Regions from separate parts of the Kitasatospora sp. NPDC101157 genome, predicted to be linked through region 1. Evidence: riboswitches for the same ligand, from Rfam matches in the RefSeq annotation. Region 1 holds a riboswitch; the other holds the start of a gene.
The links. A riboswitch is a leader RNA that binds a small molecule or an ion and turns the genes downstream of it on or off. The one in region 1 is predicted to bind cobalamin.
Positions count from the first base shown of each region.

Region 2: another riboswitch for cobalamin. It lies ahead of ACIRVF_RS22995 (cobalamin biosynthesis protein); the one in region 1 lies ahead of ACIRVF_RS19090 (FecCD family ABC transporter permease).

Region 1 is NZ_JBIWPL010000008.1:66,283-81,949, reverse strand. Features, by position in the region: gene ACIRVF_RS19135 (zinc-binding dehydrogenase) at 1-835, opposite strand, end outside; gene ACIRVF_RS19130 (NADP-dependent malic enzyme) at 952-2,145, opposite strand; gene ACIRVF_RS19125 (ABC transporter substrate-binding protein) at 2,734-3,663, shown strand; gene ACIRVF_RS19120 (ABC transporter substrate-binding protein) at 4,112-5,044, shown strand; gene ACIRVF_RS19115 (amino acid ABC transporter permease) at 5,164-6,054, shown strand; gene ACIRVF_RS19110 (amino acid ABC transporter ATP-binding protein) at 6,051-6,851, shown strand; gene ACIRVF_RS19105 (CGNR zinc finger domain-containing protein) at 6,969-7,556, shown strand; gene sodX (nickel-type superoxide dismutase maturation protease) at 7,561-7,923, opposite strand; gene sodN (superoxide dismutase, Ni) at 8,181-8,576, shown strand; cobalamin riboswitch at 8,665-8,810, shown strand; gene ACIRVF_RS19090 (FecCD family ABC transporter permease) at 8,907-9,959, shown strand; gene ACIRVF_RS19085 (ABC transporter ATP-binding protein) at 9,956-10,861, shown strand; gene ACIRVF_RS19080 (ABC transporter substrate-binding protein) at 10,871-11,863, shown strand; gene ACIRVF_RS19075 (nuclear transport factor 2 family protein) at 11,954-12,337, shown strand; gene ACIRVF_RS19070 (GNAT family N-acetyltransferase) at 12,347-12,823, shown strand; gene ACIRVF_RS19065 (anti-sigma regulatory factor) at 13,010-13,420, shown strand; gene ACIRVF_RS19060 (RNA polymerase sigma factor SigF) at 13,575-14,567, shown strand; gene ACIRVF_RS19055 (hypothetical protein) at 14,662-15,078, opposite strand; gene ACIRVF_RS19050 (diacylglycerol/lipid kinase family protein) at 15,129-15,667, shown strand, end outside.
Region 2 is NZ_JBIWPL010000012.1:873-16,539, forward strand. Features, by position in the region: partial or broken gene ccrA (crotonyl-CoA carboxylase/reductase) at 1-456, shown strand, start outside; gene ACIRVF_RS22950 (protein meaA) at 456-2,486, shown strand; gene ACIRVF_RS22955 (HpcH/HpaI aldolase/citrate lyase family protein) at 2,530-3,492, shown strand; gene ACIRVF_RS22960 (MaoC family dehydratase) at 3,504-4,007, shown strand; gene ACIRVF_RS22965 (acyl-CoA dehydrogenase family protein) at 4,157-5,359, shown strand; gene ACIRVF_RS22970 (phosphatidylserine decarboxylase) at 5,876-6,568, shown strand; gene ACIRVF_RS22975 (CDP-alcohol phosphatidyltransferase family protein) at 6,555-7,433, shown strand; gene ACIRVF_RS22980 (hypothetical protein) at 7,500-8,774, opposite strand; gene ACIRVF_RS22985 (alpha/beta hydrolase family protein) at 9,538-10,659, opposite strand; gene ACIRVF_RS22990 (helix-turn-helix domain-containing protein) at 10,812-11,507, opposite strand; cobalamin riboswitch at 11,702-11,864, shown strand; gene ACIRVF_RS22995 (cobalamin biosynthesis protein) at 11,985-12,938, shown strand; gene ACIRVF_RS23000 (cobyric acid synthase) at 12,935-14,449, shown strand; gene ACIRVF_RS23005 (putative cobaltochelatase) at 14,446-15,667, shown strand, end outside.

The sequences.
Region 1 (15,667 bases):
GCAGCCCGGCCAGCTCCTCCTTGGTGCCCATGGTCGAGCCGACCACCTTGAGCTCCAGGAAGAAGATCCGGTTCAGCTCCGCGGCCTTGGGGCTGGGCCCGGAGGTGGCCCCGGAGATGACGACGGTGCCGCCCGGACGCAGCGACTTCACCGAATGCGACCAGGTCGCGGCGCCGACCGTCTCCATCACCGCGTCCACCCGGGAGGGCAGCCGGGCGCCGCTCTCGAAGGCCGCGTCCGCGCCGAGCTCGACCGCCCGGCGGCGCTTGGCCTCGTCCCGGCCGGTGACCCAGACCCGCAGGCCGGCCGCCTTGCCGAGGACGATCAGCGCGGTCGACACCCCGCCGCCGGCGCCCTGCACCAGGACGGTGTCGCCCGGCCGGACACCGGCATTGGTGAACAGCATCCGGTACGCCGTCAGCCAGGCCGTGGGCAGGCAGGCGGCCTCCTCGAAGCTCAGCTCGGCGGGCTTGGGCAGCAGGTTCCAGGTCGGCACGGCCACCTGCTGGGCGAAGGTGCCCTGGTAGCGCTCGGTCAGGATGGACCGGGGCTCGTCCGGGCCCACCCCGTGGCCGGTCTGGCCGATCACCGAGTGGATGACGACCTCGTTGCCGTTCTCGTCGACACCGGCGGCGTCGCACCCGAGGATCATCGGCAGCTTCTCGGCGGGCAGGCCGACGCCGCGCAGCGACCACAGGTCGTGGTGGTTGAGGCTGGCGGCCCTGACGGTCACCACGCTCCAGCCGGGGCGGGCCTGCGGCTCGGGGAGTTCGCCCAACTCCAGGCCGCTGAGCGGGTCGTCGGCGTCGATACGGGCGGCATAGGCAGCAAACATGTCCCGGACACTAGCCGGGACGGCCGAGGCCGGGAACCACGCGTCCGTGTGACGCGCGTCCCGGCCTCAGGCTGGTCGGTCCCCCGCCCGGGGACTCCCCGGGGTACGTCGGACCGTCAGATCCGCGCCACGCCCTCGGCGCGGGCGACGTCGGCCACGGCCTTGGTGACCGCCGGGGCGACCCGCTCGTCGAACGGCGAGGGGATGACCTTCTGCGGCGTCAGCTCGTCGGCCACCACGCCGGCCAGCGCCTTGGCGGCGGCCAGCTTCATGCCCTCGGTGATCCGGGAGGCCCGCACCTGCAGCGCGCCGGCGAAGATGCCCGGGAAGGCCAGCACGTTGTTGATCTGGTTCGGGAAGTCGCTGCGCCCGGTGGCGACGACCGCCGCGTACCTGTGGGCCACCTCGGGGTGGATCTCCGGGTTGGGGTTGGCCATCGCGAAGATGAACGCGCCCTCGGCCATGGTCGCCACGACCTCCTCCGGCACGGTGCCGCCGGAGACGCCGATGAACACGTCGGCGCCGGCCAGGGCGTCGGCCAGCGAGCCCTTGAGCGCCGAACGGTTGGTCTGCTCGGCGATCTCGGCCTTGACGTCGGTCAGGTCCTCGCGGCCCTGGTGGACCACGCCCTTGCGGTCGCAGACGGCCACGTCGCCGACGCCGGCGGCCACCAGCATCTTGGCGATGGCGATGCCGGCCGCGCCGGCGCCGGAGATGACGGCCCGCAGCGAGCCGATCTCCCGGCCGGTCACCCTGGCGGCGTTCCACAGGGCGGCGGTGGTGACGATCGCGGTGCCGTGCTGGTCGTCGTGGAAGACCGGGATGTCCAGGGCCTCCTGGAGCCGGCGCTCGATCTCGAAGCAGCGCGGGGCGGAGATGTCCTCCAGGTTGACGCCGCCGAAGGACGGAGCGAGCCGGACCACCGTCTCGACGATCTCGTCCACCCCGGTGCAGGCCAGCGCGATCGGCACCGCGTCCACGCCGCCGAACTGCTTGAACAGGATGGCCTTGCCCTCCATCACCGGGAGCGAGGCCTCCGGGCCGATGTCACCGAGGCCGAGCACCGCGGTGCCGTCGGTGACCACCGCGACGGTGTTGGACTTCCAGGTGTAGTCGTTGACCAGCTCGGGCTGCTCGGCGATGGCCGTGCAGACCCGGGCGACACCGGGGGTGTAGGCGAGGGACAGGTCGTCCGCGTCGCGCACCGGCACGGTCGCCCGGATCTCCATCTTGCCGCCGCGGTGGAGCGCGAAAACGGCGTCGACCGGATCGTCGGTGTCCTGGGTGCTGCTGATGATCTCCGCTGCCACGATGACCTCTTCGTCATTGTTCTGGCGAGGTGCGCGGCCGACGGGCAGAGCGGCCCCGTCCGGAAGCCGGAAACCGGGTACGCCGAAGCGGACCCGGGGTCGGGGTGGGGCGCTGCCGTCGGGTGGCGCCCTCGGATGAGGGTTTTTATGGGGTCTTGTATTGATCCGCGTTGTGCTACCGGGCCGAGCGTAGGTCGGACGGAGGCATCGCACCTATGCCTTTTCGTCCTCGTCACGTGCCGTTCATCGCCGTGCTGTCGCGTCGAACTGGGGTCCGGCGTCGGAAGCGCCGGGCCCCGGCGGCGGCAACGGCGTGGCGGCACGCACACCCGCAGGAGTGAACGCAGACCCGTTGGGGAGTCGGCACCCCGGATACGGAGCCACGTGATGACTTCCGGTCCCGGGCACCCGAGCCTGTCGGGGCTCGTGGGTCTGGTTCGAGCGTTCGGGGATCACCCGGTACCGAATTCTGACACACCCGCTGCTGGGCCGGGCAGGGTGGGATGGCAAGATCGCGTGTCCGCCATTCCGCGTACCCGAGCGCGACACCGCGGCGACCGCGGTCCGCCCTCCCCAGGAGCAGCCCTCATGCCTCACCTCCTCCAAGTCCGCCGTCCGGCCTTCGCCGGAGCCGCCCTGGCCGTCGCCGGAGCCCTGCTGCTCACCGGGTGCGGCGGTGACGGCGGGCAGGCCGCCGCGAGCGACCCGGTCAAGGACGTCCGCGCCAAGCTGCCCAAGGCCCAGCGCTCAGCCGGAGTGCTGCGCATCGGCATGGACGTCAACTACGCGCCGGTGGAGTTCCGCGGGCCGGACGGCAAGCCGACCGGGCTGGACCCGGACCTCGCCGCCGCCCTCGGCCGGATCCTCGACGTGCGGGTCGAGTTCGTGGACACCCCGTTCGACAAGCTGATACCGGGTCTGCAGGGCAAGCAGTTCGACGTGGCGATGTCCGCGCTCAGCGACATCCGCCAGCGCCGCGAGGGCCTGGACGAGAACGGCAAGCAGGTCAACCCGGGCGTGGACTTCGTGGACTACTTCATCGCCGGCGCCTCGATCGTCGTCCCGAAGGGCAACCCCAAGGGCATCCGGACCATGGACGACCTGTGCGGCCGCACGGTCGCCCTCCAGCAGGGCACCAACCAGGACGACATCGCCACCCGGCAGACGGCCGTCTGCGCCCGCAGCGGCCGCCAGCTGACGGTGCACCGCTTCGACGAGGACGCCAAGGCGCTGGCCGAGGTCTCCTCCGGCGCCGCCGCGGCCGGCCTGAACGACTTCCCGGTGGCCGCCTACGCGGTGAAGACCACCGACGGCGGCAACCGCTTCGAGGTGGCCGGCACCCAGTCCACCTCCAACCCGTACGGCATCGCGGTGCGCAAGGGGGACACCGAGCTGCGCGACACCCTGTCCAAGGCGGTGGACCAACTGATCCGCAGCGGCGAGTACGACAAGATCCTCGGCAAGTGGAACGTGAGCGCCGGGGCGGCGCAGAACGCGGTGGTCAACGGGGGCATCTGAGCCCGCGCCCGCGGGCCGCCCCGCCGGGTCGGTGACCCGGCGGGGCTTCCGGGCAGAGTACAGGCGGATCTGCATACTTATACGCAGGGTGACAGGGGCACGCGATCTGTCCGAATAGCGGACAGCATAAGGCCTTGTTATCCGATTTTGATCTGGATGAGGGCCACCTGACCGTCCTCAGATGGCAGGATTCCCCCCATCTCGGATCGAGCCGACCACCGGTCGAGGCGGTTCAGGTCGACGTCCACCTCGGCGGAGGGTGGCGGAAGCAGTACCGGCACCACCCTGGGCGGCCCCCATGCGCCCAGGCACTGCACCACCCGGCAACGCCCGTACGACGACGTACAGCGACAAGCCACCCGTACGGCTCCGTACGGCCAGCTGCCCCGGTGCGCCGCTCCCGCGGCGCGCTCCGCCCGATTTCTCTCCCCAGGAGGAGATCCCCCTCATGACCGCCCGTACCCAGCGCACCCGCCTCTTCGCGGCAGGCGTGGCCGCCGTGTCCGTGTCCCTCGTGCTGACCGGCTGCGGCAGCAGCAAGTCGTCGTCCGGCTCCTCGGCCGGTGTCAACGCGAGCGCGTCGGTCCCCGCCGTGACCGCCGACCCGGCGCTGGCCGCGCTCCTCCCCGCCGACGTCAAGTCCGCCGGCAAGATCGTCGTCGCCACCGACGCCTCCTACGCGCCCAACGAGTTCAAGGACGACAAGGGCGCCATCGTCGGCATGGACGTGGACCTGGCCAACGCGATCGCCAAGAAGCTGGGCCTGACCGCGGACGTCCAGAACGCGACCTTCGACGCGATCATCCCGGGCATCACGGGGAACAAGTACACGATGAGCATGAGCTCCTTCACCGACACCAAGGAGCGCGAGGCGTCGGTCGACATGGTCACGTACTTCAGCGCCGGCACGGGTGCCGCGGTCAAGAAGGGCAACCCCGACAAGATCGACCCCACCGACCTCTGCGGCAAGAAGGTCGCCGTCCAGACCGGCACCACCCAGGCCAAGGACATCACCGACACGATCAACCCCGCCTGCACCAAGGCCGGCAAGCCGACCGTCCCCAACGACGGCGACAAGTTCGACCTGCAGACGGACGTCACCCAGGCGCTGGTCTCCGGCCGCGACCAGGTCATGCTGGCCGACTCCCCGGTCGTCGACTACGCGCTCAAGCAGACCAACGGCCAGCTGGAGAAGATCGGCTCGGTGACCGACACCGCCCCCTACGGCGTCGTCCTGCCGAAGGACTCGCCGCTCTCCAAGGCCGTCCAGGGCGCCATCCAGTCCCTGATGGCGGACGGCACCTACAAGAGCATCCTGGAGAAGTGGGGCGTGCAGGCGGGCGCGATCGACAAGTCCGTCGTCAACGGCGCCACCAGCTGATCCCGCTGTCTGAACACAACCCCTGAGGCCACACAGTGAATTCTTCCGACCAGGGGTCGGTGCACCCGGGACGGCCCGAAACCCTCAAGGCCGTCCCGGTCCGCCACCCCGGACGCTGGGTGGGGGCAGCAGTCGTCGCGGTCCTCGCGGCGATGCTGATCCACGCCCTCACCACGAATCCCCAGTTCCAGTGGGACGTCGTCGGCACGTACCTCTTCGATTCCACGATCCTGCACGGCCTCGGCGTCACGCTCGAACTGACCTTCCTCTCCATGCTGATCGGCGTCGCGGGCGGCATCACGCTCGCGATCATGCGCCTGTCGCCCAACCCGGTGCTCTCCAGCACGGCCTGGTTCTACATCTGGGTCTTCCGCGGCACCCCGGTCCTGGTCCAGCTGCTGTTCTGGAACTTCCTGGGCACCCTGTGGGCCAACATCTCGATCGGCATCCCGTTCGGGCCGGCCTTCTGGTCCGAGCCGACGAACCAGGCGATCCCGCTGTTCGTCGCCGCCCTGCTGGGCCTCGGCCTCAACGAGGCCGCGTACATGGCGGAGATCGTCCGCGGCGGCATCCAGTCCGTGCCGCTCGGCCAGACCGAGGCCGCGCACGCCCTGGGCATGAGCCAGTTCAACACCATGCGGCGGATCATCCTGCCGCAGGCGATGCGGGTGATCATCCCGCCGACCGGCAACGAGACCATCTCGATGCTGAAGACCACCTCGCTGGTCTCGGCGATCTCCCTGGAGGAGCTGCTCCGGGCCGGCCAGAACATCTACTCCCGCACGTTCCAGACCATCCCGCTGCTGCTCGTCGTCAGCATCTGGTACCTGCTGATGACCTCGATCCTCACCGTGGTCCAGTACTACATCGAGCGCCACTACGCCCGCGGCGCCAACCGGGTGCTCCCGCCCACGCCGCTGCAGCGACTGCGCCGCCTGTTCGCCGGCAGGCCCGTCCCGCCGGCCAAGGACGACGTGGTGCCCGGCCTCGAAGGAGGTGGCCACGTATGACCGATCTGACGAAGCCGCAGGCGGTGGACGCCGCGGCGGTCCCGATGGTCGAGGCGCAGGGCGTGCGCAAGTCCTACGGCCTGGTGGAGGTGCTCAAGGGCATCGACCTGGAGGTCAGGAAGGGCGAGGTGTTCGTCCTGGTCGGCCCCTCCGGGTCCGGCAAGTCGACCTTCCTGCGGTGCATCAACCACCTGGAGAAGATCAACGGCGGCTTCCTCTCGGTCGACGGCGAACTCGTCGGCTACCGGATGAAGGGCGGCCGGCTGCACGAGCTGAAGGACCGCGAGGTCGCCCAGAAGCGCCGGGACATCGGCATGGTGTTCCAGCACTTCAACCTGTTCCCCCACATGACCGCCCTGGAGAACGTCATGGAGGCGCCGGTCCAGGTCAAGGGCGAGAACAAGGCCGAGGCCCGGGAGCGCGGGATGGCCCTGCTGGAGCGGGTCGGCCTCGCCGACAAGGCGAAGAACTACCCCTCGCAGCTCTCCGGCGGCCAGCAGCAGCGCGTGGCGATCGCCCGCGCGCTGGCCATGAAGCCCAAGCTGATGCTGTTCGACGAGCCGACCTCGGCGCTCGACCCCGAGCTGGTCGGCGAGGTGCTGGACGTCATGCGCGGCCTGGCCGAGGAGGGGATGACGATGATCGTCGTCACCCACGAGATGGGCTTCGCCCGCGAGGTCGGCGACGCGCTGGTGTTCATGGACGGCGGTGTGGTGGTCGAGTCCGGCAACCCCCGCGAGGTGCTCACCAACCCCCAGCACGAGCGCACCAGGGCCTTCCTCTCCAAGGTGCTCTGAGCCCGTACGGTCGGCGCCCGGCAGGCGACTTCCTGCCGGGCGCCGCCGTTTTCCCCAGCCGGGTAATAGGCTTGAAGCAGTCAGCCCGTTACCGATGACCCCCCTGGAAGGACCGCCGTGGAGCTCGCCTCGTACGCCGATCTCGCCGTTCGGCTGGTGAACACCGAGGAACCCGAGCGCGGCACCGACTCGCTGACCTCGGTGGACGCGGTGCGCGCCCTGTTCTCCGACTCCGCCCGTGCCGCCGCGCTGGCCGACGAGTCCGACGTGCCCCGGCTGCGGGCGGTGCGGACCAGGCTGCGCGGGGTCTTCGAGGCCGCCGCCGAGGGCGACGAGGTCCGGGCCGTCGACCTGCTGAACAGCCTGCTGATGGAGTACCCCGTCAGCCCGCTGGTCTCCGGGCACGACTACCTGGACGACGCCGGCCGGCCGCGCTGGCACCTGCACCTGGCCGACAACTCGCCCACCGCCACCGCGCACTTCAGCGCCGTCGCCTGCATGGGCCTGGCCGTCCACCTCACCGAGCTGGGCGCCGACCGGCTCGGCATCTGCCAGGCCGCGCCGTGCCGCAACGCCTACCTGGACACCTCGACCAACCGCTCCCGCCGCTACTGCTCCGACCGCTGCGCCACCCGCGCCAACGTCGCCGCGTACCGGGCCCGCAAGCGGCAGGAGGCCGAGGCCGCCCTGCACCCGGGGAACTGAGAGGTCAGACCTCTTCGACCCACACGCCGAGGCGCCGGGCCAGGCCCGGCAGCCGGGACAGCCGGGGGCCGAGCAACAGCCGCTCCAGCCTCCGGCCCGGCGCCAGCCAGGCCGGGCTCGGGCGCAGCCGCAGCAGCACCCGGCCGAGCACCAGCTCGTCCGGGACCGGACCGTAGCTGCGGCTGTCGCTGTCCACCGGGCGGTTGTCGGACAGCAGCCACCAGCCCTTCGGGCGGCGCTCGACGGCCCGCTTCACCACCAGCAGGTCCTGCTGGAAGGGGTGCCGGAACAGCACCACCGCGCCGGGCCGGATCGGTGCGCCGTAGCGGACCAGCAGCTGGTCGCCCTCGCGCAGGGTCGGCACCATCGACGGGCCCGCCACGTCGACCAGCCCGAACGGCACCACGCCGCCGCCGGCGCCGCCCTGCGGTTCCGTGCTCCGCGCCACGACTCCTCCTCCCGACCGCCCGGCCCCAGTCTGCCGTACGGACCGTCATCCGCTCGATGTCCGGATTACCCCGGTTACGGGTCCGCCTTTTGCCCTAGGCCCACCGCCCGGCCGCGAAACCCGGAGGCCGGAAGGGTAGTCTCGGGCGCGGGAAGACGATCTAAGGAAGGACTCCCATGTTCTCTCGTCTGTTTGCACCGCGTGCCACCGCTCACGCCCACTGCGATCTGCCGTGCGGTGTGTACGACCCGGCGCAGGCCAAGCTGGAGGCCGAGTCGGTCAAGGCCACCCAGGAGAAGTACCAGGCCAACGAGGACCCGCACTTCCGCGCCCGCGCCATCATCATCAAGGAGCAGCGCGCCGAGGCCGTCAAGCACCACATCTCGGTGCTGTGGAGCGACTACTTCAAGGCGCCGCACTTCGAGAAGTACCCGCAGCTGCACAAGCTGATCAACGACACCCTGAAGGCCGCCTCGGCCGCCAAGGCGTCCACCGACCCGGCCACCGGCCAGGCGCTGCTGGACCTGATCGCCGAGGTCGACAAGATCTTCTGGGAGACCAAGCAGGCCTGAGCCTGACGCGTCGCCACCCGGCCGCCCCCGTCCGCTCCGTCGGACGGGGGCGGTCGTGCGTTCACGTGCGATCCACCCCTGGTAAGGACTGCTCGGCATGAGTGACTGTTATGCTGCCAGGGCGTCCGAGGGGGAAGTCCGGTGCGAATCCGGCGCTGACCCGCAACGGTGAGCACGGCCCGGAGCCCTCGGGTCGCGCCAGCCCGATCACCCCCGGCCGCTGAACTCCCGACAACTCGCCGTGGACTGCGAGGGGAAGGCGCCCGGACACGCCCCCGGCCGGCGCCCGCCCCGGCACACCCCGCGGCCCGAGGCAAGGCGCGACCGCACGTGAGTGACCCCGTTCGCCGAATACCGACCGTCCCGCTCGCCCTCGGCCTGGCCGTCGCCCTGCTGCTCTCCCTGCTCTGCGGGGTCGCGTTCGGCACCTCCGGGATCGAACTGCCCCAGGTGCTGCGCCTGTTGGGCGCCGGACTGACGGGCGGGCGGCTGGACGCGGACGAGGCCGCCGGATACGCGATCGTCTGGGAGATCCGGCTGCCGCGCACCGTGCTGGCCGCCGTGGTCGGGGCCGGACTGGCCGCCACCGGGGTCGCCGTCCAGGCACTGGTGCGCAACGCCCTCGCCGACCCCTTCGTGCTCGGCATCTCTTCCGGCGCGGCCGTCGGCGCCAACGCCGTGCTGCTGTTCGGCGCCTTCGCCTCGCTCGGGGTGTGGGCGATCTCCGTCTCCGCGTTCGGCTCCGCGCTGGCCGCCATGGCGCTGGTCTACCTCGCCGCCCGCACCGCGTACGGGCTCACCCCGCTGCGGCTGGTGCTCACCGGCACCGCCCTCTCCTACGGCTTCTCGGCCGCCACCACCCTGATGGTGTTCTCCGCCGACCACGCCGAGGCCGCCCGGGACGCCATGATGTGGCTGCTCGGCAGCCTCGGCGGCGCCACCTGGGGCTCGGTGCCGATCGCCGCCGGCACCGTCCTGGCCGGGCTGGCCCATCTGACCTGCTCCGCCGGACGGTTGGACGCGCTCGCCATGGGCGACGAGACCTCCGCCTCGCTCGGGGTGGACCCGGACCGGCTGCGCCGGGAGCTCTTCGCGGTGACCGCCGCCGTCACCGGCACCGTGGTCGCGGTCAGCGGGGCGATCGGCTTCGTCGGGCTGCTGGTGCCGCACCTGGCCCGGATGCTGGTCGGCGCCGGGCACCGGCGGGTGCTGGTGGTCGCACCGCTCGCCGGGGCCCTGCTGCTGGTCTGGGTGGACATCACCTCGCGCACCCTGCTGGCGCCCGCCGAACTGCCCGTCGGGGTGTTCACCGCGGTGCTCGGGGTGCCCGCCTTCCTGCTGATGATGCGCCGGCGCGGCCAGGCCCTCGGGGGCGGACGATGACCGGGACCTCCAGGACCACCGGGACCACCGGGACCACCGGGACCACCGGGACGACCGGGACCGCCGGGACCGCCGGGACCGCCGGGACTCCCGGACCGACCGGGACCGCCGGGACGGTGGCGGCCGAGGAACTCTCCGTCGACGGCGTCTCGGTGGAACTGGCCGGTGCCCGGCTGGTCCACGAGGTGAGCCTGGCGGCCGCCGCCGGCCAGATGGTCGGGCTGATCGGCCCGAACGGCAGCGGCAAGTCGACCCTGCTGCGCTGCGTCTACCGGGTGCTGCGGCCGGCCGGCGGCGTCGTCCGGCTGGCCGGCGACGACCTGCACGCGCTCACCGCCCGCCGGGCGGCGACCAGGGTCGCCGCACTGACCCAGGAGCACACCGCCGAGTTCGACTTCACCGTGGCCGAGGTGGTCGCGATGGGCCGGCTGCCGCACCGGCGCGGTCCGGGCGGTCCGAGCGCCGAGGACCACGAGCGCTGCACCGCCGCCCTGCGCAGGGTCAGGGCCGAACACCTCGCCGGGCGCGGCTTCCTGAACCTCTCCGGAGGCGAGAAGCAGCGGGTGCTGTTCGCCCGCGCACTGGTCCAGGAGCCGCGCCTGCTGGTGCTGGACGAGCCCACCAACCACCTGGACGTCGCCCACCAGTTGGAGGTGCTGGCACTCGCCCGCGAGGCCGGGCCCACGGTGCTCACCGCACTGCACGACCTCAACCTGGCGGCGGGCCACTGCGACCGGCTGTACGTGCTGGAGGCCGGACGGATCGTCGCCGCCGGACCGCCCGCCGAGGTGCTCCGACCCGCCCTGCTGGCCGAGGTGTTCGGCGTCCGGGCCACCCCGGTCCGCCACCCCGGGACCGGCACCCTCCAGCTGCTGTTCGACCGCCTCCCCCGAACCCCCTGAGGAACTCCCGTGCGCATCAAGGCCGTTGCCTCCGCCGCCCTGCTCACCCTCGGACTGACCGCCTGCGGCGCCGAGATCGCCCCGAAGGAGGCCGACGCCGCCTCCGCCCACTACCCGGTGACCGTGACGAACTGCGGCGAGCGGCACACCTTCCCGCAGAAGCCCGCCCGGGTGGTGACCAACGACGTCAACATCACCGAGCTGATGCTCTCCCTCGGCCTGGCCGACCGGATGGCCGGCTACGTGATGCCCGACGACAAGGGCCGGGTCGACCAGGTCCCCTGGAAGGACGGCTACCAGCGGACCACCTGGCTCTCCAAGAAGGTGCTCACCAAGGAGATCGCCCTGGACGCCCGGGCCGACCTGGTGTTCGCCGGCTGGCACTACGGCTTCGACGAGGGCAGCGGCGTCACCCCGCAGGCGTTCGAGGCCCTGGGCATCGACTCCTACGTGCTCAGCGAGTCCTGCCGCAGCGGCACGGGGAGCGAGCGCGGGGTGATGGACCCGCTGGACGCGCTCTACACCGACCTGGCCAACCTCGGCGAGATCTTCGACGTCAAGGACCGCGCCGACGCCCTGATCGCCGATTCGAGGGCGAGGATCGCCGCCGTCCCGCAGCCCGAGCGCCGTCCGTCCGTCTTCCTCTACGACAGCGGACAGGACAAGCCGTACACCGCCGGGAAGTTCGCCGCCGCGAACGGGATCATCGCCAGGGCCGGCGGCACCAACGTCATGGGCGACCTCGCGGACACCTGGGTCACCGCCGGCTGGGAGAGCGTGGTGCGGCGCGACCCCGAGGTGATCGTGATCAACAGCTACGCGACCCCGAGCGCCGAGGAGAAGCGGGCCTTCCTCAAGTCCTTCCCGCCGCTGGCGAACGTCTCCGCGATCAGGAACGACCGGATCGTCGTCATGGACTACGTCGACCTGGTCGAGAGCCCGCGCAACCCGGCCGCGATCAGCACCCTGGCCGACTTCCTGCGCACCGTCCCGGCCCGCTGACCGGTCCGCCCGCGGCCCCGTTCGAAGCCTCCGGTGGGGCGTACGCTCGAAGGTGCGAAGCCGAGGGACCCCGACCGGAGGAGCGAGACCATGAGCACCATGGCGGCCCCCGCCGCCTTCGACACCCGAGCGCTGCGCGAGGGCATCGAGCGCCGCGACGCCGAGGCCCTGCTGGCGCTGTACGCCGAGGACGCCGAGCTGCGTGTGGTCGACCGCAAGACCCAGCCCAGCCACCCGCTGGTGATGCACGGGCGGGACGAGATCGGCGCCATGCTGGACGACGTCTACGGCCGCGAGATGACCCACAAGCTCGAACAGGTGGTGGTCCAGGGCGACCACGTCGCCTTCCTGGAGTCCTGCCGCTACCCGGACGGGGTGCGGGTGCTCATGGCGTCGATGGCCGATCTGCGGGACGGCCGGATCGTCGACCAGACCTCCGTCCAGGCCTGGGACGAGACGGGGCCGGAGCAGTAGGCTCGCGGCATGATCCGCACCGCCGTCGTCACCGACGTTCCCGTCGTCCTGGCCATGATCCGCGAACTGGCGGAGTACGAGAAGGCCCCGCAGGAGGCGGTGGCCACCGAGGAGCAGCTGCGCGAGGCGCTGTTCGGCGCCAACCCGGCGCTGTTCGGCCTGATCGCCGAGGACGACGCCACCGGCGAGCCGGTCGGCTTCGCGCTCTGGTTCCTCAACTTCTCGACCTGGCGCGGCACCCACGGGATCTACCTGGAGGACCTGTACGTCCGCCCGGCGGCCCGCGGCGGCGGCCACGGCAAGGCGCTGCTGCTGGAGCTGGCGCGGATCGCCGTGGAGCGCGGCTACGCGCGGGTGGAGTGGTCGGTGCTCGACTGGAACCAGCCCTCGATCGACTTCTACAAGTCGCTCGGCGCGGTGCCGATGGACGAGTGGACCGTCTACCGTCTCACCGATGAGGCACTCCGGGCCGTCGGCAGCCGTTGAACGGCCGGAGCCGGGCGACGTAGTACAGGCACCGGGCAACGTACAGGCACCGGGCAACGGAGTACCGGCAAAAGGCCCTGCCACCCTGCGTGGTAATGCCTTACCATGAGTAACTCCCGCACCGGGTGCGGAGGACGCCCCCCCGGGGGTACCAAGCAAGCACAGCGCGTCACCCAGGAGGCAAGGGTGTCCCAGATCGACAGCGATCTCGGAGTTCAGGACTTCGTGGAGGTCCGGCTGCCCGCGGCGGGGGCCTATCTCTCCGTGCTGCGAACAGCGACGGCCGGGCTCGCGGCCCGGTTGGACTTCACCCTCGACGAGATCGAGGACCTGCGGATCGCGGTCGACGAGGCCTGCGCCATCCTGCTCCAGCAGGCGGTGCCGGGCTCCGTGCTGTCCTGCGAGTTCCGGCTGGTCGGCGACTCGTTGAAGGTGACCGTCGCCGCTCCGACCACGGACGGCAAGGCGCCCGAGCGCGACACCTTCGCGTGGACGGTGCTCTCCGCGCTGGCCGGCGAGGTGGACTCCTCGGTCGCGGAGGACAACACCGTGACGATCAGCCTGCACAAGAAGCGCGGCGGGTCCCCCGCCCACTGACGGGCACCGAGCAGCACCCTGCAAGGGCCGTCCGCCGTACCCCCTCCGGGGCCCGGCGGGCGGCTCCCGGTACCGCCCCCGGGGCGGTACGACCAACGAGACGATTCCGGGGCCGACGGCCCCGGTGCTCCCGGAACGGAACGGGGGAATGGCCGTGAGTGATCTGGACCGTACCGGCCTCGCGACGGCGGGACCTGCCGTACCGACCCAGGCGAGCGTTTCCGGCCTCGCCGCCAACGACGAAGCGCACCCGAAGGACGCCCACCGGATGAGCCACCCGACCGAGCCGACGTCCGAGCCGACGCCCGCCTCCGCTCCTCCGCCGGAACCGGCGGAGGAGGCCGCGGAGTTGCACGGCGCCGTGCCCGCCCAGGGCTCGCACCGCACCGGCGCCCCGGACCGGGAAGCCGCCCGCGCGCTGTTCGTCCGGCTGTCCGCGCTGCCCGAGGGCTCCCCGGAGCGCGTCGAGCTGCGCAACCAGCTGGTGCGGATGCACATCCCGCTGGTCGAGCACCTCGCCCGGCGGTTCCGCAACCGGGGCGAGCCGCTGGACGACCTGACCCAGGTCGCCACCATCGGGCTGATCAAGTCGGTGGACCGCTTCGACCACGAGCGCGGGGTCGAGTTCTCCACCTACGCGACGCCGACCATCGTCGGCGAGATCAAGCGGCACTTCCGCGACAAGGGCTGGGCGGTACGCGTCCCGCGCCGCCTGCAGGAGCTGCGGCTGTCGCTCACCACGGCGACCAGCGAGCTCTCCCAGCGGCACGGCCGCTCCCCCACGGTGCACGAGCTGGCCGAGCACCTGGGCATCTCCGAGGAGGACGTCCTGGAGGGTCTGGAGTCCGCCAACGCGTACTCCACGCTGTCCCTGGACGTGCCGGACAGCGACGACGAGTCGCCGGCCGTGGCGGACACCCTGGGCGCCACCGACGAGGCCCTGGAGGGCGTCGAGTACCGCGAGTCGCTCAAGCCGCTGCTGGCCCAACTGCCGCCCCGCGAACAGAAGATCCTGGTGCTGCGGTTCTTCCGGAACATGACCCAGTCGCAGATCGCCGCCGAGGTGGGGATCTCCCAGATGCACGTCTCCCGGCTGCTGGCGCGCACCCTGGCCCAGCTGCGGGAGAAGCTCCTCGTGGAGGAGTGACCCCGAGCGGGAACACCGACGGCCGCCCAGCTCCCGCTGTGGCGGCCGTCCGGCTGTCCGGAGCGCTCCGGGGCCTGCCTGCGGCCCCGCGCGCTCAGCCCTCCCGAGGGGCGTAAAGGGCGGCCGTGGACTTCGGGTTGAGCAGCGCGCCGATGCCCACCAGGCCGAGCAGGCCGACCAGCGCGCCGACCGCGATCATCGCGCCGCCGCTCTGGACCATGTAGTAAGCGACGGGCAGGCAGATCGAGTTGGTCAGCACCGCCGGACTGCGGCCCCAGCGGCGCTCCTTGAGCAGCGCCCGGGCGGCCAGCACCGGCAGCACCCCGAGCAGCACGATCACCAGGCCGCCGAACTCGTTCAGGGCGAGCTGCTTGGCCTGGCCCGACAGCGCGGACACCATGTCCGAGACGCCGACGACGGCCAGCGCGGCGCCCTCCAGGGCGGTGATGGCGGCGCCCAGGGTGAGCGAAACCGGGCGAGCGGGTGCGGGGGCGGAGGTTTCTGCGGTCACTCCAGCAGGGTAGCCGCCGGTCGGTCCGTACCGCCCCGTAGGCTTTCCCCATGCGCGCTCTCCTGGTCGTGAACCACAAGGCCACCACCACCAGTGGCCGGACCAGGGACGTACTGATCCACGCCCTGCGCAGCGATCTCAAGCTGGACGTCGCCGAGACGCAGTACCGGGGCCACGCGCGCGACCTGGCCCGGGAGGCGGCGGCGGACGGCACGGTGGACCTGGTGGTGGCACTGGGCGGTGACGGCACCGTCAACGAGGTGGTGAACGGGCTGCTGACCCACGGCCCGGGCGAGAGGGTCCCGCGACTGGCCGTGGTGCCGGGCGGTTCGACCAATGTCTTCGCCCGCGCGCTGGGCCTGCCCAACGACCCGGTGGAGGCCACCGGCGCCCTGCTGAACGCGCTGGAGCAGGGGCACGAGCGGCCGATCGGGCTGGGCAAGGCGATGACCGAGGGCCTGCCGGACCGCTGGTTCACCTTCACCGCCGGCCTCGGCTTCGACGCCGGGGTGGTCGGTCGCGTCGAGGAGCAGCGCCGGGCCGGCCGCAGGTCCACCCACGCCCTGTACGTCGGGCAGGCCCTCCGGCA
Region 2 (15,667 bases), on a different contig from region 1:
TGGAAGCGCCTCGGCTCGAAGATCCGCGAGTTCACCGGCGGCGAGGACGTCGACATCGTCTTCGAACACCCCGGCCGCGAGACCTTCGGCGCCTCCGTCTACGTCACCCGCAAGGGCGGCACCATCGTCACCTGCGCCTCCACCTCCGGCTACATGCACCAGTACGACAACCGCTACCTGTGGATGTCCCTCAAGCGCATCGTCGGCTCCCACTTCGCCAACTACCGCGAGGCCTTCGAAGCCAACCGCCTGATCGCCAAGGGCAAGATCCACCCCACCCTCTCCAAGGTCTACACCCTGGAGGAGACCGGCCAGGCCGCCCTCGACGTCCACCACAACAAGCACCAGGGCAAGGTCGGCGTCCTGTGCCTCGCCCCCGAAGAGGGCCTCGGCGTCCGCGACCACGAACTGCGCGAGAAGCACCTTCCGGCCATCAACCGCTTCCGGGACGTGTGATGACCGACGCTCAGAAGCGCGACCGCCCCTGGCTGATGCGCACCTACGCCGGCCACTCCACCGCGAGCGACTCCAACGCGCTCTACCGGCGGAACCTGGCGAAGGGCCAGACCGGCCTTTCCGTCGCCTTCGACCTGCCGACCCAGACCGGCTACGACTCCGACCACATCCTCGCCCGCGGCGAGGTGGGCCGGGTCGGCGTCCCGGTCGGCCACGTCGGCGACATGCGCACCCTGTTCGACGGCATCCCGCTCGAACAGACCAACACCTCCATGACGATCAACGCCACCGCGATGTGGCTGCTGGCGCTCTACCAGGTGGTCGCCGAGGAGCAGGGCGCCGACATCGCCAAGCTCACCGGCACCACCCAGAACGACATCGTCAAGGAGTACCTGTCGCGCGGGACGCACGTGTTCCCGCCCGGCCCGTCGGTGCGCCTGATCACCGACATGATCGCCTACACGGTCGGCAACATCCCCAAGTGGAACCCGATCAACATCTGCAGCTACCACCTGCAGGAGGCCGGGGCCACGCCCGTCCAGGAGATCGCCTACGCGATGTGCACCGCCATCTCGGTGCTCGACGCCGTCCGCGACTCCGGGCAGGTGCCCGCCGAGCGGATGGGCGACGTGGTCGCCCGGATCTCCTTCTTCGTCAACGCCGGCGTGCGCTTCGTCGAGGAGATGTGCAAGATGCGCGCCTTCGCCCAGCTCTGGGAGAAGGTCACGCTGGAGCGGTACGGCGTCACCGACGCCAAGCAGCGCCGGTTCCGCTACGGCGTCCAGGTCAACTCGCTCGGGCTGACCGAGGCCCAGCCGGAGAACAACGTCCAGCGGATCGTCCTGGAGATGCTGGCCGTCACCCTCTCCAAGGACGCCCGCGCCCGCGCCGTCCAGCTGCCCGCCTGGAACGAGGCGCTCGGCCTGCCCCGCCCGTGGGACCAGCAGTGGTCGCTGCGGATCCAGCAGGTGCTGGCCTACGAGTCGGACCTGCTGGAGTACGGCGACCTCTTCAACGGCTCCGAGGTGGTCGAGGCCAAGACCGCCGCGCTGCTGGCGGGCGCCGAGGCGGAGATCGCCAAGGTGCTGGAGATGGGCGGGGTCATCCCGGCCGTCGAGTCCGGCTACCTCAAGTCCAACCTGGTCGCCTCGCACGCCTCCCGCCGGGCCCGGATCGAGTCCGGCGAGGACAAGATCGTCGGCGTCAACTGCTTCGACACCACCGAGCCCAGCCCGCTCACCGCCGACCTGGACACCGCGATCATGGTGGTCGACCCGGCCTCCGAGCAGTCCGTGCTCGCCGCCCTGGAGGCCTGGCGCGAACAGCGCGACGAGGCCGCCGCCCAGCAGGCGCTGGCCGAGCTCAAGGCCGTCGCCGCCACCGAGGCCAACCTGATGCCGGCCACCCTCGCCTGCGCCCGGGCGGGCGTCACCACCGGCGAGTGGTCCTTCGCCCTGCGCGAGGTGTTCGGCGAGTACCGCGCCCCCACCGGTGTGGGCGGCGCGCCCGTCGCGGTCGCCGCCGAGCCCGGCGGGGAGCTGGAGCAGGTCCGCGCCGCCGTCGCCGCCACCGCCGAGGAACTGGGCGCCGGCAAGCTGCGCCTGCTGGTCGGCAAGCCCGGTCTGGACGGACACTCCAACGGCGCCGAGCAGATCGCCGTCCGGGCCCGCGATGCCGGGTTCGAGGTGGTCTACCAGGGCATCCGGCTCACCCCGGAGCAGATCGTCTCGGCCGCCGTGGCGGAGGACGTGCACTGCGTGGGCCTGTCCATCCTCTCCGGCGCCCACTCCGAGCTGGTGCCGGACGTCCTCAAGCGGCTGCGCCGCGCGGGGGTGGAGGATGTCCCGGTGATCGTGGGTGGCATCATCCCGGCAGCGGACGGCGAGGCCCTCAAGGCCGCCGGCGTCGCCGCCGTGTTCACCCCGAAGGACTTCGGCATCACCACCATCATCGGCCGGATCGTGGACGAGATCCGGCTCGCCAACAAGCTCCAGCCGTGGACGCCCGCACCGACCGCGGCCACGAACTGACCAGCTGACCAGCTGACCACTGGGAAGGAACCGAACCACCCTCATGACGACCGTCAACCGCCTGCGCCCGCGCCGCTCCTGCCTCGCCGTACCGGGCAGCAACCCGCGCTTCCTGGAGAAGGCCCAGGGCCTCCCGGCCGACCAGGTCTTCCTCGACCTGGAGGACGCCTGCGCCCCGCTGGTCAAGGAGAGCGCCCGCCACAACATCGTCGACGCGCTGAACAACGGCGACTGGGGCAACAAGACCCGCGTCGTCCGCGTCAACGACTGGACCACCCACTGGACCTACCGCGACGTGATCACCGTGGTCGAGGGCGCCGGCCCCAACCTCGACTGCATCATGCTGCCGAAGGTCCAGGACGCCGAGCAGGTCAAGGCGCTCGACCTGCTGCTCACCCAGATCGAGAAAACCATGGGCTTCGAGGTCGGCAAGATCGGCATCGAGGCGCAGATCGAGAACGCCAAGGGCCTGATCAACGTCGACGCCATCGCCGAGGCCTCGCCCCGGCTGGAGACCATCATCTTCGGCCCCGCCGACTTCATGGCCTCGATCAACATGAAGTCCCTGGTGGTCGGCGAGCAGCCGCCCGGCTACGGCGCCGACGCCTACCACTACATCCTGATGCGCATCCTGATGGCCGCCCGCGCCAACGACCTCCAGGCGATCGACGGCCCCTACCTGCAGATCCGCAACCAGGAGGGCTACCGCGAGGTCGCCCGCCGCTCCGCCGCCCTCGGCTTCGACGGCAAGTGGGTGCTGCACCCGGACCAGGTCGCCGCCGCGAACGAGATCTACTCGCCCTCGCAGGAGGACTACGACCACGCCGAGCTGATCCTCGACGCCTACGACTACTGCACCTCCGAGGCGGGCGGCGCCAAGGGCTCCGCGATGCTCGGCGACGAGATGATCGACGAGGCCAGCCGCAAGATGGCCCTGGTCATCGCCGGCAAGGGCCGGGCCGCCGGCATGCAGCGGACCACCAAGTTCGAGATCCCGGAAAGCTGAGGACCCGACCCATGCAGTTCGGACGCACCTACGAGGAGTTCGAGGTCGGCGCGGTCTACAAGCACTGGCCCGGCAAGACGGTCACCGAGTACGACGACCACCTCTTCTGCCTGCTCACCATGAACCACCACCCGCTCCACATGGACACCAACTATGCGGAGAAGACGACGGACTTCGGCAGGAACGTCGTGGTGGGCAACTACATCTACTCGCTGCTGCTCGGCATGTCCGTCCCGGACGTCTCCGGCAAGGCGATCGCCAACCTGGAGATCGAGTCGCTGCGCCACATCGCGCCGACCTTCCACGGCGACACCATCTACGGCGAGACCACCGTCCTCGACAAGTGGCCGTCCAAGTCCAAGAACGACCGCGGCATCGTCCACGTGGAGACCAAGGGGTACAAGCAGGACGGCACGGTCGTCTGCGTCTTCCGCCGCAAGGTGATGGTGCCGACCGAGACGTACATCAAGGAGCGCGGCGGCGAGCAGCCCGGGCGCCCCGAGCCGCTCTCCTGAACCTCTCCCCTCTATAGAGACCCCGGACGGGGAGGCCGCCGTCATCGGCCGACCCCCACCCGGTCGGGGGCCCTGCTGCCGCAGCCACGCCGGCAGGGCCCCCGGAAATCCCCCCCCCCCGCCCTCTTCAGACATTCCGGAGCCGCACGATGGGACGCCTCGCACAGACCGACGGCCTCACCGAGATCCAGCGGGACATCCTCGCCACCGTGCGGGATTTCGTCGACAAGGAGATCATTCCGGTCGCGACCGAGCTGGAGCACAAGGACGAGTACCCGACCGCCATCGTCGAGGGCATGAAGCAGCTCGGGCTGTTCGGCCTCACCATCCCCGAGGAGTACGGCGGCCTCGGCGAGTCCCTGCTCACCTACGCCCTGGTGGTCGAGGAGATCGCCCGCGGCTGGATGTCGGTCTCCGGCATCGTCAACACCCACTTCATCGTGGCGCACATGATCAACGCCCACGGCACCCAGGAGCAGAAGGACTACTTCCTGCCGAAGATGGCCGCCGGCGAAATCCGCGGCGCCTTCTCGATGTCCGAGCCCGGCCTCGGCTCCGACGTTTCGGCCATCTCCACCAAGGGCGTCAAGGACGGGGAGTTCTACGTCCTCAACGGCCAGAAGATGTGGCTCACCAACGGCGGCACCTCCACCCTGGTCGCGGTCCTGTGCAGGACCGACGAGGGCGGCAACACGCCGTACAAGAACATGACCACCTTCCTGATCGAGAAGACGGCCGGCTTCGGCCCGAACCCGACCGTCCCCGGCCTCACCGTGCCCGGGAAGATCGAGAAGATGGGCTACAAGGGCGTCGACACCACCGAGCTGGTGCTGCAGGACGTGCGGATCCCCGCCGACCGCATCCTCGGCGGCGTCCCGGGCCGCGGCTTCTACCAGATGATGGACGGCGTCGAGGTCGGCCGCGTCAACGTCGCCGCGCGCGGCTGCGGCGTCGCCCGCCGCGCCTTCGAGCTCGGCATCTCCTACGCCCAGCAGCGCTCCACCTTCGGGAAGAAGATCGCCGAGCACCAGGCGATCCAGTTCAAGCTCGCCGAGATGGCCACCAAGGTCGAGGCCGCCCACCAGATGATGGTCATGGCCGCCCGCAAGAAGGACAGCGGCGAGCGCAACGACCTCGAAGCGGGCATGGCCAAGTACCTGGCCTCGGAGTACTGCAAGGAGGTCGTCGAGGACGCCTTCCGGATCCACGGCGGCTACGGCTTCTCCAAGGAGTACGAGATCGAGCGCCTCTACCGCGAGGCCCCGATGCTGCTCATCGGTGAAGGAACTGCGGAGATCCAGAAGATGATCGTCGGGCGCCGGCTCCTGGAGGAGTACCGGATCGCCGAGTGACCGCCCGGCCTCCCGCCCCGGGCGGGACCGCCGAGTGATTGCGGGGCCGCCCCGATTGACGGGCGGCCCCCTCCGAACCGCCGGTCGACGGGCGTGCGGGCCCGTCCCGGCAGAGTGCCGTGCCCCGTCACGGCCCGGCCTGGTCCGCCAGGGTCCGGCACGGCCTCCGGAAAGCGGCCGCAGGGCGTACAGCTGCAGCGACGCGCCCTGCGGCCGCTTCCGTACACCTTCTTCCGGCCGCTACGGGCCGTGTCCCCCACGGGTTCCGCGCCCCACCCCGCTGAGACAAGAGTCACCAGCCGTGTCCGGTCCCTTGGGAACCGGACCGGGGCGAGCTACGGTCGTAGAGGCGGGACACGTGCACGCGCTCCCACCGGACACATGAACGAGCAGGCGGGTTGCCCACCCACCGTGTGCTCCCGATAGCATCCACCGGGACAGCAAGCCGTCCCTCTATTACCGATCCCGCGGTGGCCCCCGTCCAGCGGCCATGATCCCCCGCGACAAAGGTCTTCGATGCCCATCAGCCCGTCCCCTCACACCTCCGTCACGGACAGCGATGCCCTCGCATCCCCGACGGCCGGTCGGCGACCCCGCGTGACCATCGCGCGCGGAGCCACCCCCTGGTTCGTCCCCACCCTCGCCACGGCCGCCGTGACCACCGCCCTCACCCGGCGCAACGGCAAGTGGGCCCTGGCGGCGGTACCGGCCTGTGCGCTCAGCGCGGGCATGCTGTGGTTCTTCCGCGACCCCGAGCGTGAGATCGGCACGGGCAGAGTGATCTCCCCCGCCGATGGCGTGGTGCAGAGCATCGACGCCTGGCCGGACGGCCGCACCCGCGTCGCGATCTTCATGAGCCCGCTGAACGTCCACGTCAACCGCGCGCCCCTGCCGGGCACGGTGACGTCGGTCGAGCACGTCGCGGGCGGTTTCGTGCCGGCGTTCAACAAGGACAGCGACCAGAACGAGCGGGTCGTCTGGCACTTCGACACCGAGCTCGGCGACATCGAGATGGTGCAGATCGCGGGGGCCGTGGCCCGCCGCATCGTGCCGTACGTGGCCGCCGGAACCAAGGTCGAGCAGGGCGACCGGATCGGCCTGATCCGGTTCGGCTCCCGGGTCGACACCTACCTGCCGGCCGGCGTCGAGGTCGGCGTCGAGGTCGGCCAGAAGACCACAGCCGGGGTGACGCGCCTTGACCGTGACTGAACCTGAGACAATCGTCGGCCTGGACGACGAGGAGACGGCCCTGCGCCGCCGCCGCTGGGCGCGCGACCGCGAGCTGCGTGCCCCGCGCTCCCCGCAGCACCTGTCCACCGCCGACTTCCTGACCCTGGGGAACGCCGTCTGCGGCTTCCTGGCGATCTACTCGATCACCACCGGGGTCCTGATCCCGCACATCACCAACCCGGACGCCGCTCCGGACCGGCACAGCGCGGCCACCGCCGTCACGCTGCTGCTGATCGGCTCGATGTGCGACCTCTTCGACGGCCTGGTGGCGCGGAAGCTCCGCTCCTCCGCCCTCGGAGCCGAACTCGACAACCTGGCCGACCTGATCAGCTTCGGCATCGCGCCGGCCTACTTCGTCGCGGTCTGGGGCATGGTCTCGCAGGGCTCCAACCGGACGCTCTCGGCGCTGATCGCGCTGACCGTGCTGCTCGCGGTGGTGCTGCGGCTGGCCCGCTTCTCGGCCGTCAAGATGCGGCCCGGGGTGTTCCAGGGCATGCCCTGCCCGATGGGTGCGATGACGGTGATCGCCATCGTGCTGCTCGACCCGCCGTTCCTGCCCGGTCTGCTCGCCATCTTCGGCGCGGCGTACCTGATGGTCAGCCGGATCGAGTACCCGAAGCCGCAGGGGCTGCTGGCCACCGCCACGCTCTGCTGGGTCGTGGTGGCGATCGGCTGCCTGGCCGCCTGGGCGACCGGCCTGCCCGGTGGCGACACGTTGATGCACGTCGGCGCGTTCGCCCAGATCACCCTCGCCGCGATGGCGCCGCTGCTGGTCATCCGGCGCAAGGTGGGGCAGAAGGTCGGCGACGTCCGCGCCCGGCGGGCGGAGTCCCGGCTCGGCTGAACCGCCTCGATGTGGGAAGGGCCCGGAACCGTCTGGTTCCGGGCCCTTCTTCGTGCGCTTCTCTCCTCACGCACCACCGGAGTGGACGCTGAAGGCGGAGCGGCGGGCCGCGCGGGCCACGCCCGGGTCCGGGTGCACACCGGAGACCGCCGTCAGCACCGAGGCCGCCCGGGGGTGACCGGACTGCCGGGCGCGGGCGAACAGCCGCACCGGGTCACCCGCCGAGGCGCCCTCGACGTGGCCCACCAGCAGCTCCGTCTCGCCGTGGTCCAGCACCGCCGCCGCGGTGTCCACCCACAGCCAGGCCGCGTCCTCGGCGCCCAGCACGTCCGCCGGGGAGACCCCCTCGTCGGAGCGCTCGGCCAGCCACAGGAGCGCGTACGGGCGCAGCACCGGCTCGTCCACCGAGGCCCGCACCGCCTGCTCGGCCGGGCCGCCGGCCACCCGCAGCGCCTCGAAGGCCAGCCCGCGCACCAGCGCGTCGTCGCCCTGGGCGGCTTCCAGCAGCTCGGCCACCGCGCGGTCCGCAGGGCGGGCCGCCACCCAGGCGCGGAACTCCGCCCGCGCCGGGCCCGGCGAGTAGTCGGCGCAGGCGTTCAGCAGCTCGAAGGCGCTCTGCTCGATGTGCCCGGCCGCGGTCTGGGCGACCGTGCAGATCTCCTCCAGCTTCGCCCGCACCGCCCAGTGGCCCAGCGGGGACAGCTCGGCGGCATCGTTCCTGCGCACCACGGCACCGACCGCCGCCAGGCCGTCCAGCATCCAGTCCAGGACGGCGGCCACGTCGGAGGGGGCGGCCGGGGTGTCGATCTGCGGCGCCCGGCAGGTGCCGCGGACGGCGGACACCGCAGAGGCGGCGTGCGGCACCGGCGACAGGCCCGGGTTGCCGAGGCCTGCGCCGACCCGTCGCTCGTCCAGGCCGCGGCGCAGCAGCTCCAGCAGCTCGCTCTCGGCCACCGGGCCGTCGACCAGGTGCAGGAAGGACAGCAGCTGGGGAGCCTGGTCCACGGCCTGGCCGGCCAGGACGGCGAACACCCCGCGCAACGCGGCGGGCGGCACCGGGGCGAGCAGCGTCCAGGCGTCGAACAGCCCGGACCAGCCGCGCACCACGGCCTCGTCGTCGTGCTCCCAGGCGTGCAGCCGCCAGCCGGGGCCCGCACCGCCGTCCCGGGCCTCCACCAGGCCCACCAGCAGCGCCTGGCCCCACGCCTTGGCGGCGGCGCCGACCGTCATCGCCAGCGCCCGGCCGGCGGCGCGGGCGTCCTCCGGGAGCAGCTCGCCGCGCTTGTCGACCTCTTCCAGGTCCCCGGCCCAGCGGGCGATCCGGACGGCGTCCACCAGCATCCGGCGGGCCAGCGGCGCCAGCTCGGCCGGCGCGGGGAAGCCCTCCGGGACCGGAACCCGGCCTCGGCCGGGTGCCGGCGCGGGCCCTCGTCGCCGGGGTACACCGGCCCCGCCCGGCCTGCCACCGGAGGGCCGGTGGGCCGTACCGGGAAGACGGGTCACCGTCGCACCGGTACCGATCGTCGGCGGGAGCGGGGCATCACGGTCGCGCGGGTTCCGAGACGTCACGTCGAGCAGTCTTCCCCTTGCACGGGCCTTCTGTCACATCCGGTTGTCCGTACGACCGCTGGACCGGGTACCGCACCTCCGCAAGATCGGGCAACAGTGGCAAACCGCCTGGCCGGAAACGTGTGGCGGGGTCATGCCAGGTATGCGGCGAGGCGTCGCACTGACCGTTCGGTCGGTCACCCTCCGTGCCGGGAGCGGGGCGTTCCGGAACCGCGGGAGCGGGTCGGGCGGAAGCGGAGGGCTGGAATCCGGCCAGGTGGCATGTGCCTGCGGGGTGGTGGTGATGCGCAGGAAGTCGGCGGGGTCGACTGCCGTGCGGTGGAGGGTGCTCCGATTTCCGAGGTTCGGGAGCAAATTTCCTCCTTTACCGCTTTACCGCTTTACCGGTTCACCGCTTCGCCCGGCACCGTTCGGCGGCGCGGCCGCCGTTATCGGACTCGGTGCGGCGGATTCGGTGCGGCGGATTCGGTGCGGCGGATTCGGTGCGGCGGATTCGGTGCGGCGGGGTCGGAGCAGCGGGGGCAGAACAGCGGGGTCAGAGCAGCGGGGTGAGCCAGCGCCGGAGGAGTTCGGTGTAGTGCTCGGGGGCGGAATTCCACAGGGCCGCGTGTCGGGCGCCCGGGAAGCGCTGGAGGTTCACCACGTCGGGGCGGGCGGCGGCCAGGCGCTCCACGGTGGCGAAGGGGGCGAACCGGTCGTCCGGACTGTGCAGGACCAGGGTGGGCACCCGCAGGTCCGCGCCCTCCGCAAGGCGGGAGAAGTCCGCGAGGTCCACCCCCGTACGGCCCTGGGCGGCCAGCGCGCCCAGTTCGGCGGAGACACCGGTGAAGCCGGTCCTGGCGGCGTCGCGGCGTGCCGCGCTCGGGAGGTCGAGGACCGGCGAGTCCAGGACGAGCCCGCTGACCGCGTGCGCCCAGGCGGAACGGGAAACGGTCTGCAGGACCGTGGTGGCGCCCACCGACCAGCCGTAGAGGATCACCCGGCCCGCGCCGCTGTCCAGGGCCAGCCGCACCGCCGACTCGACGTCCCGCCACTCGGTCTCGCCGAAGTGGCTGTAGCCGTCGGGGGAGGCCGGGGCGCCCGCGTCGCCGCGGTAGGTGACGGCGAGGGCCGGCAGGCCGAGGCGGTGCAGGGCGGGCAGCACCGGGAGGGTCTGCTGGCGGTCGGCCTCCGGGCCGTGCACCAGGATCACCCAGGTGCCACGTTTGCCGTCGATCCGCCAGGCGGGCAGGGCGCCGAGCTCGCCGTCGGCGGCGGTCGCGGTGAAGGCCAGGCCGAACGCCTGGGCGGGGTCGCCCAGGTGCACGCGCGGGGTGAAGCGGACCTCGGTACCGGGCCTCAGGGTGCCCCGGTCGGCCCGGACCAGCCGACGGGTGACGCTCTGTGCGTCGCGGTGCAGGATCTCCTCGACCACCGCGTGCCCGTCGTCGTCCCACTCGACCGCCCAGCGGCCGGGCAGCAGGCTCTCGGGGCGGCGGCTGAACGTGACCCGGCCGGCGCCGAGGCTCTGCACGACCACCGGCCCCGCCTCCGGCTCCACCGGCCCCGGCACCCCGGGGCGGACCATCCGCTCGGAGGCCCGGCGGCCGACCACCAGGACGGCGGCCCCCGCCCCGACGGCGGCGGCCGCCACGACGGCTGCGGTTCCCCAACGCATTTCGTTCCCCGCTCTGTTTCACGGACCGGACGGTGTTCGAGCACCAGTCCACCGGAACTCCTCCGTTCCGGCCACCGGGCGGGCCCGTCCGGCGGAACGGACCTGCGGCCTGTCGGGCCGGTGGGACCGACGGACTGTCGGGCCGGTGACGGTCAGACGGGGATGGCGGGGCCCTGGGTGCTGAGGAGGTGCCAGAAGCGGGGCGTGAGGGGCTGTGTGGCGGCCCGGGGCTGGGTGGTGGTGCCCCAGTGGGAGGGGACGTGGTGCTCCTGGTGGAGGACCGGGAGGACGGCGGCGAGGTCGGCCTCCGGGACGGGCACCAGGCGGGCGAGCGGGCCCAGGTGGGGCTGCCAGCGGCCGGCCACGCACTGGCGCAGGAGGCGGTCGAGGGCCTCGCCGCGTCCGGTGGCCTCGACCAGTTCGGTCAGCCGCAGGCCCAGCACCTGGGCGAGGGCGTGGGTCTGGTCCGGGTCACCGTCCCACTGGCCGGTCAGTTCGGCCTGCCGGTAGGCGGGCAGCGACACTCCGGCCCGCTCGGCGACGGTCTCCTGGGGGAGCTCCCGGGCGAGGCGGTGGTCACGCAGGCTCACCGGGCGGCCGTCCATCAGTTGGTCGGCCGGGCACCAGAGGGCCCTGGCCAGTGCGACGAACTCGGCCTCGCCGGGGCGCAGCTCGCCGTTCTCCCAGGCGAGCACGTGGCCGGGCAGCAGCCGTACGCCGTGGGCGGCCATGCCCTCGGCGACCTGTTCGGGGGTCAGCCCGAGGCCGGCCCGGTGGGCGCGGGCGGCCTCGGGTGAGAACGGGACGGGAGAAGGGGCGGCAGTGGTGGGGGACTTTCTGCGGCGCATGGCACCGAACCGTAGGTGCGGTGCCCGGCCCGGCCCAGCCGACGAACGCACGAAGTGGAGCTGACGGGCCCTCCCCCGTGCTGGGCGATCGCACAGGTCCGGTACCCGTGGCGGGTGTGACCGACCCCTCCTTGACCTCGGTTGACTCCCGGTTCGGCCGCGTGATGGGATCCTGGGGCCAAACGGAGGCATGGAGAGGAAGCCGGTGCGAGTCCGGCGCGGTCCCGCCACTGTCACCGGGGAGCACGCTCGGAATCCCTCCTCGCCCGCCATCGCGCAGGAGGGGCCCATCACGGCGGGCCGTCAGGAGCCGCTGGAGGGCGCGGGGGTGCGTTCGACCCGGAAGCCAGGAGACTCTCGGCCCCCGGTACGTCGATCCAGGGCGCGGACCCTGAGTGAGGACACCCACGCGATGCAGGCTGCCCCGCCCCGTCGGACTCCGAGCTGCCCGTCGAGCTGCCTGCCGCCGTGCGCCCGCTGACCCGGGCCGCCGCCTTCGCGCTGGGGTCCGTCGCGGGATACGCCGCCGACGCCCGTTTCGCCGACCCGCGCCGCGGCCACCCCGTCGCCCTCTTCGGCAGCGCCGCGACCCGTCTGGAGCGCCGCGTGTGGCGCGACCACCGTGCCGCCGGAGCCGGGTACACGGCGCTGTGCGTGGGCGCGGTCGCGGCCGGCGCGCTGGCGCTGGACCGTACGCTCGGGCGCCGTCCGGCGGGCCGGGCCGCGCTGGCGGCCGCCGCGACCTGGACGGTGCTCGGCGGCACCTCGCTGACCCGGGAGGCGCGCACCATCGGCCGCTCGCTGGCCGCGGGCGATCTGACGGCCGCCAGGGAGCGGCTGCCGCACCTGTGCGGGCGGGATCCGAGCGCGCTGGACGGGCAGCAGATCGCCCGGGCGGTGGTCGAGTCGGTGGCCGAGAACACCGCCGACGCGGTGGTGAACGCGCTGGCCTGGGGCGCCCTGGCCGGCGCCCCGGGGCTGCTCGCCTTCCGCGCCGTCAACACCCTGGACGCCATGGTGGGCCACCGCTCGCCCCGCTACGCCCGCTTCGGCTGGGCCTCGGCCCGGCTGGACGACGTCGTGGGCTGGCCGGGCGCCCGGCTGACCGCGCTGCTGACGGTGGCCGCCGCGCCCGAGCCGCGGACCGCCTGGCGGGTCTGGCGCCGGGACGGCTCCGCGCACCCGAGCCCGAACGCCGGCCAGGCCGAGTCGGCCTTCGCGGGCGCGGTGGGCGTACGGCTCGGCGGGACGCTCCGGTACGGCGAGCGAGTGGAGCACCGGCCGGTGCTGGGCGCCGAGTTGCGGCCGGTGACGGTGGACGACATCGAGCGGGCCTGCACGCTGTCCCGGCGGGTGGGCGCGCTGGCGCTGGGTACGACGGTCGCGGGGCACGTCCTGCTGCGGATGCTGTTCGGGAGGGGTGGAGCATGAACAACGCGCTGCTGGTCGCCGGGACGACCTCGGACGCGGGCAAGAGCGTGGTGACGGCCGGGATCTGCCGTTGGCTGGCCCGTCAGGGCGTGCGGGTGGCGCCGTTCAAGGCGCAGAACATGTCGCTGAACTCCTTCGTCACCGCCGACGGCGCCGAGATCGGCCGTGCCCAGGCGATGCAGGCGCAGGCCGCCCGGGTGGAGCCGGAGGCGGCGATGAACCCGGTGCTGCTGAAGCCCGGCGCGGACGGCCGCAGCCAGGTGGTGTTGCTCGGCCGGCCGGTCGCCGAGGTGGGCGCGCTGGACTACCGCGAGCGCAAGCCCGTTCTGCTGGAACGCGCCCTGGAGTGCCTGGCGGACCTTCGCCGGCGCTACGACGTGGTGGTGTGCGAGGGTGCCGGGTCGCCCGCCGAGATCAACCTGCGGGACCGGGACATCGCCAACATGGGCCTGGCCACGGCCGCCGCCCTGCCCGTGGTGGTGGTCGGGGACATCGACCGCGGCGGGGTCTTCGCGGCGATGTACGGGACGCTGGCGCTGCTGTCCGCGGAGGACCAGCGGCACGTGGCGGGCTGGTTCGTCAACAAGTTCCGCGGCGACGCCCGGCTGCTGGCACCCGGCCTGGAGATGCTGCACGAGCTGACCGGCCGTCCGGTGCTGGGCACGCTGCCGATGCTGCCGGGGCTGTGGCTGGACGCCGAGGACTCGCTCGACCTGTCCACCGTGGTGGACCGGGCGGAGGGGCCCGGCCCGCTCGGGGCGGACGTGCTGCGGGTTGCCGTGGTGCGCTTCCCCCGGCTGTCCAACTTCACCGACCTGGACGCGCTGGCGCAGGAGCCCGGCGTGCTGGTGCGCTGGGCGACCCGGCCGGAGGAGCTGGCCGACGCCGACCTGGTGGTGCTGCCCGGCAGCCGGGCCACGGTGGCGGACCTCGCCTGGCTGCGTGAGCGCGGCCTGGAGCCGGCGCTGAAGGCCCGGGCGGCGGCCGGGCTGCCGATCCTCGGGGTCTGCGGCGGTTACCAGATGCTGGCGCGCTCGATCGACGACGCGGTGGAGTCGAAGGCGGGCCTCGTCGACGGGCTCGGTCTGCTGCCGACCGACGTCCGCTTCGGCGCCGAGAAGGTGCTGGCGCGGCCGGTCGGCGAGGCGTACGGCCAGCGGGTCGAGGGCTACGAGATCCACCACGGGGTGGTGTCCGTCGAGGGCGGCGAGGCCTTCCTCGACGGCTGCCGGGTCGGCTCGGTCTGGGGCACCACCTGGCACGGCGCGCTGGAGAACGACGGCTTCCGCCGTGAACTCCTGCGCGAGGTCGCCGAGTTGGCCGGGCGGGCGTTCGTTCCGGCGCCGGACACCTCCTTTGCCGAGGCCCGCGAGGCCCGGTTGGACCGGCTGGGCGACCTGATCGAGGAACACGCGGACACCGACGCGCTGTGGAAGCTGATCGAGGGCGGGGTGCCGGCGGCCGGAACGCTGCCCTTCCTCCCGCCCGGGGCACCTGGGAGTGACGCATGAGTGACGTCCGCTATCCGTTCACCGCGATCGTCGGCATGGCCGACCTGCGGCTCGGGCTGCTGCTGAACGCGGTCTCCCCGGCCGTGGGCGGCGTGCTGGTGCGCGGTGAGAAGGGCACCGCGAAGTCGACCATGGTGCGCGCGCTGGCCGGGCTGCTGCCCTCCATCGCCGCCGTGGACGGCTGCCGCTTCGCCTGCGACCCGGCCGCGCCGGACCCGCAGTGCCCGGACGGGCCGCACACCGCCGCCGCGAGTCACGAACGCCCTTCCCAGCTGGTCGAGTTGCCGGTCGGCGTGGCCGAGGACCGGATCGTCGGCTCGCTCGACCTGGAGCGCGCACTGGCCGAGGGCGTGAAGGCGTACGAGCCCGGGCTGCTGGCCAAGGCGCACCGCGGCGTGCTGTACATCGACGAGGTGAACCTGCTCCAGGACCACGTGGTCGACCTGCTGCTGGACGCCGCCGCGATGGGCCGCTCGTACGTCGAGCGCGAGGGCGTGTCGGTGCGGCACGCGGCGCGGTTCCTGCTGGTCGGCACCATGAACCCGGAGGAGGGCGAGCTGCGGCCGCAGCTGCTCGACCGCTTCGGCCTGACCGTCGAGATCGCCGCCACCCGGGACCCCGCCGAGCGCGCCGAGGTGGTCCGGCGCCGGCTCGCGTACGACGCCGACCCGGCCGGCTTCGCGGCACGGTTCGCGACACAGGAACGGGAACTGGCCGAACACATCACCGCCGCGCGGGAGTTGCTGCCCAAGGTCGAGCTCACCGACGCGGCTCTCCGTCAGATCACCGCTGTGTGCGCGGCGTTCGAGGTGGACGGGCTGCGCGCGGACATCGTGATGGCCCGCACGGCGGTCGCGCTGGCCGCCTGGGACGGGCGGACGGAGGTGCTGGAGGAGGACGTCCGCAAGGCCGCCCAGCTGGCCCTGCCGCACCGGCGCCGGCGCAACCCCTTCGACGCGCCGGGGCTGGACGAGGAGCAGTTGGACCGGACGCTGGAGGAGCACTCCCAGCCGGAGGAAGAGGAACCGGAGCCCGAGGGCGACGGTCCCGGTCCGGACGCTCCCGGTCCGGACGGGGACGGCGGTGACGGCGGCCCCGACGGCGGCCCCGACGGCGGCGGCGGTCCGGAGGGCGGCGGCCCCGACGGCGGCGGCGCCCCCGAGCCGTTCGACGGCGGCGCCCAGGAGGCCTCCGCCCCGGAGAGCGGCACCCCGGAGT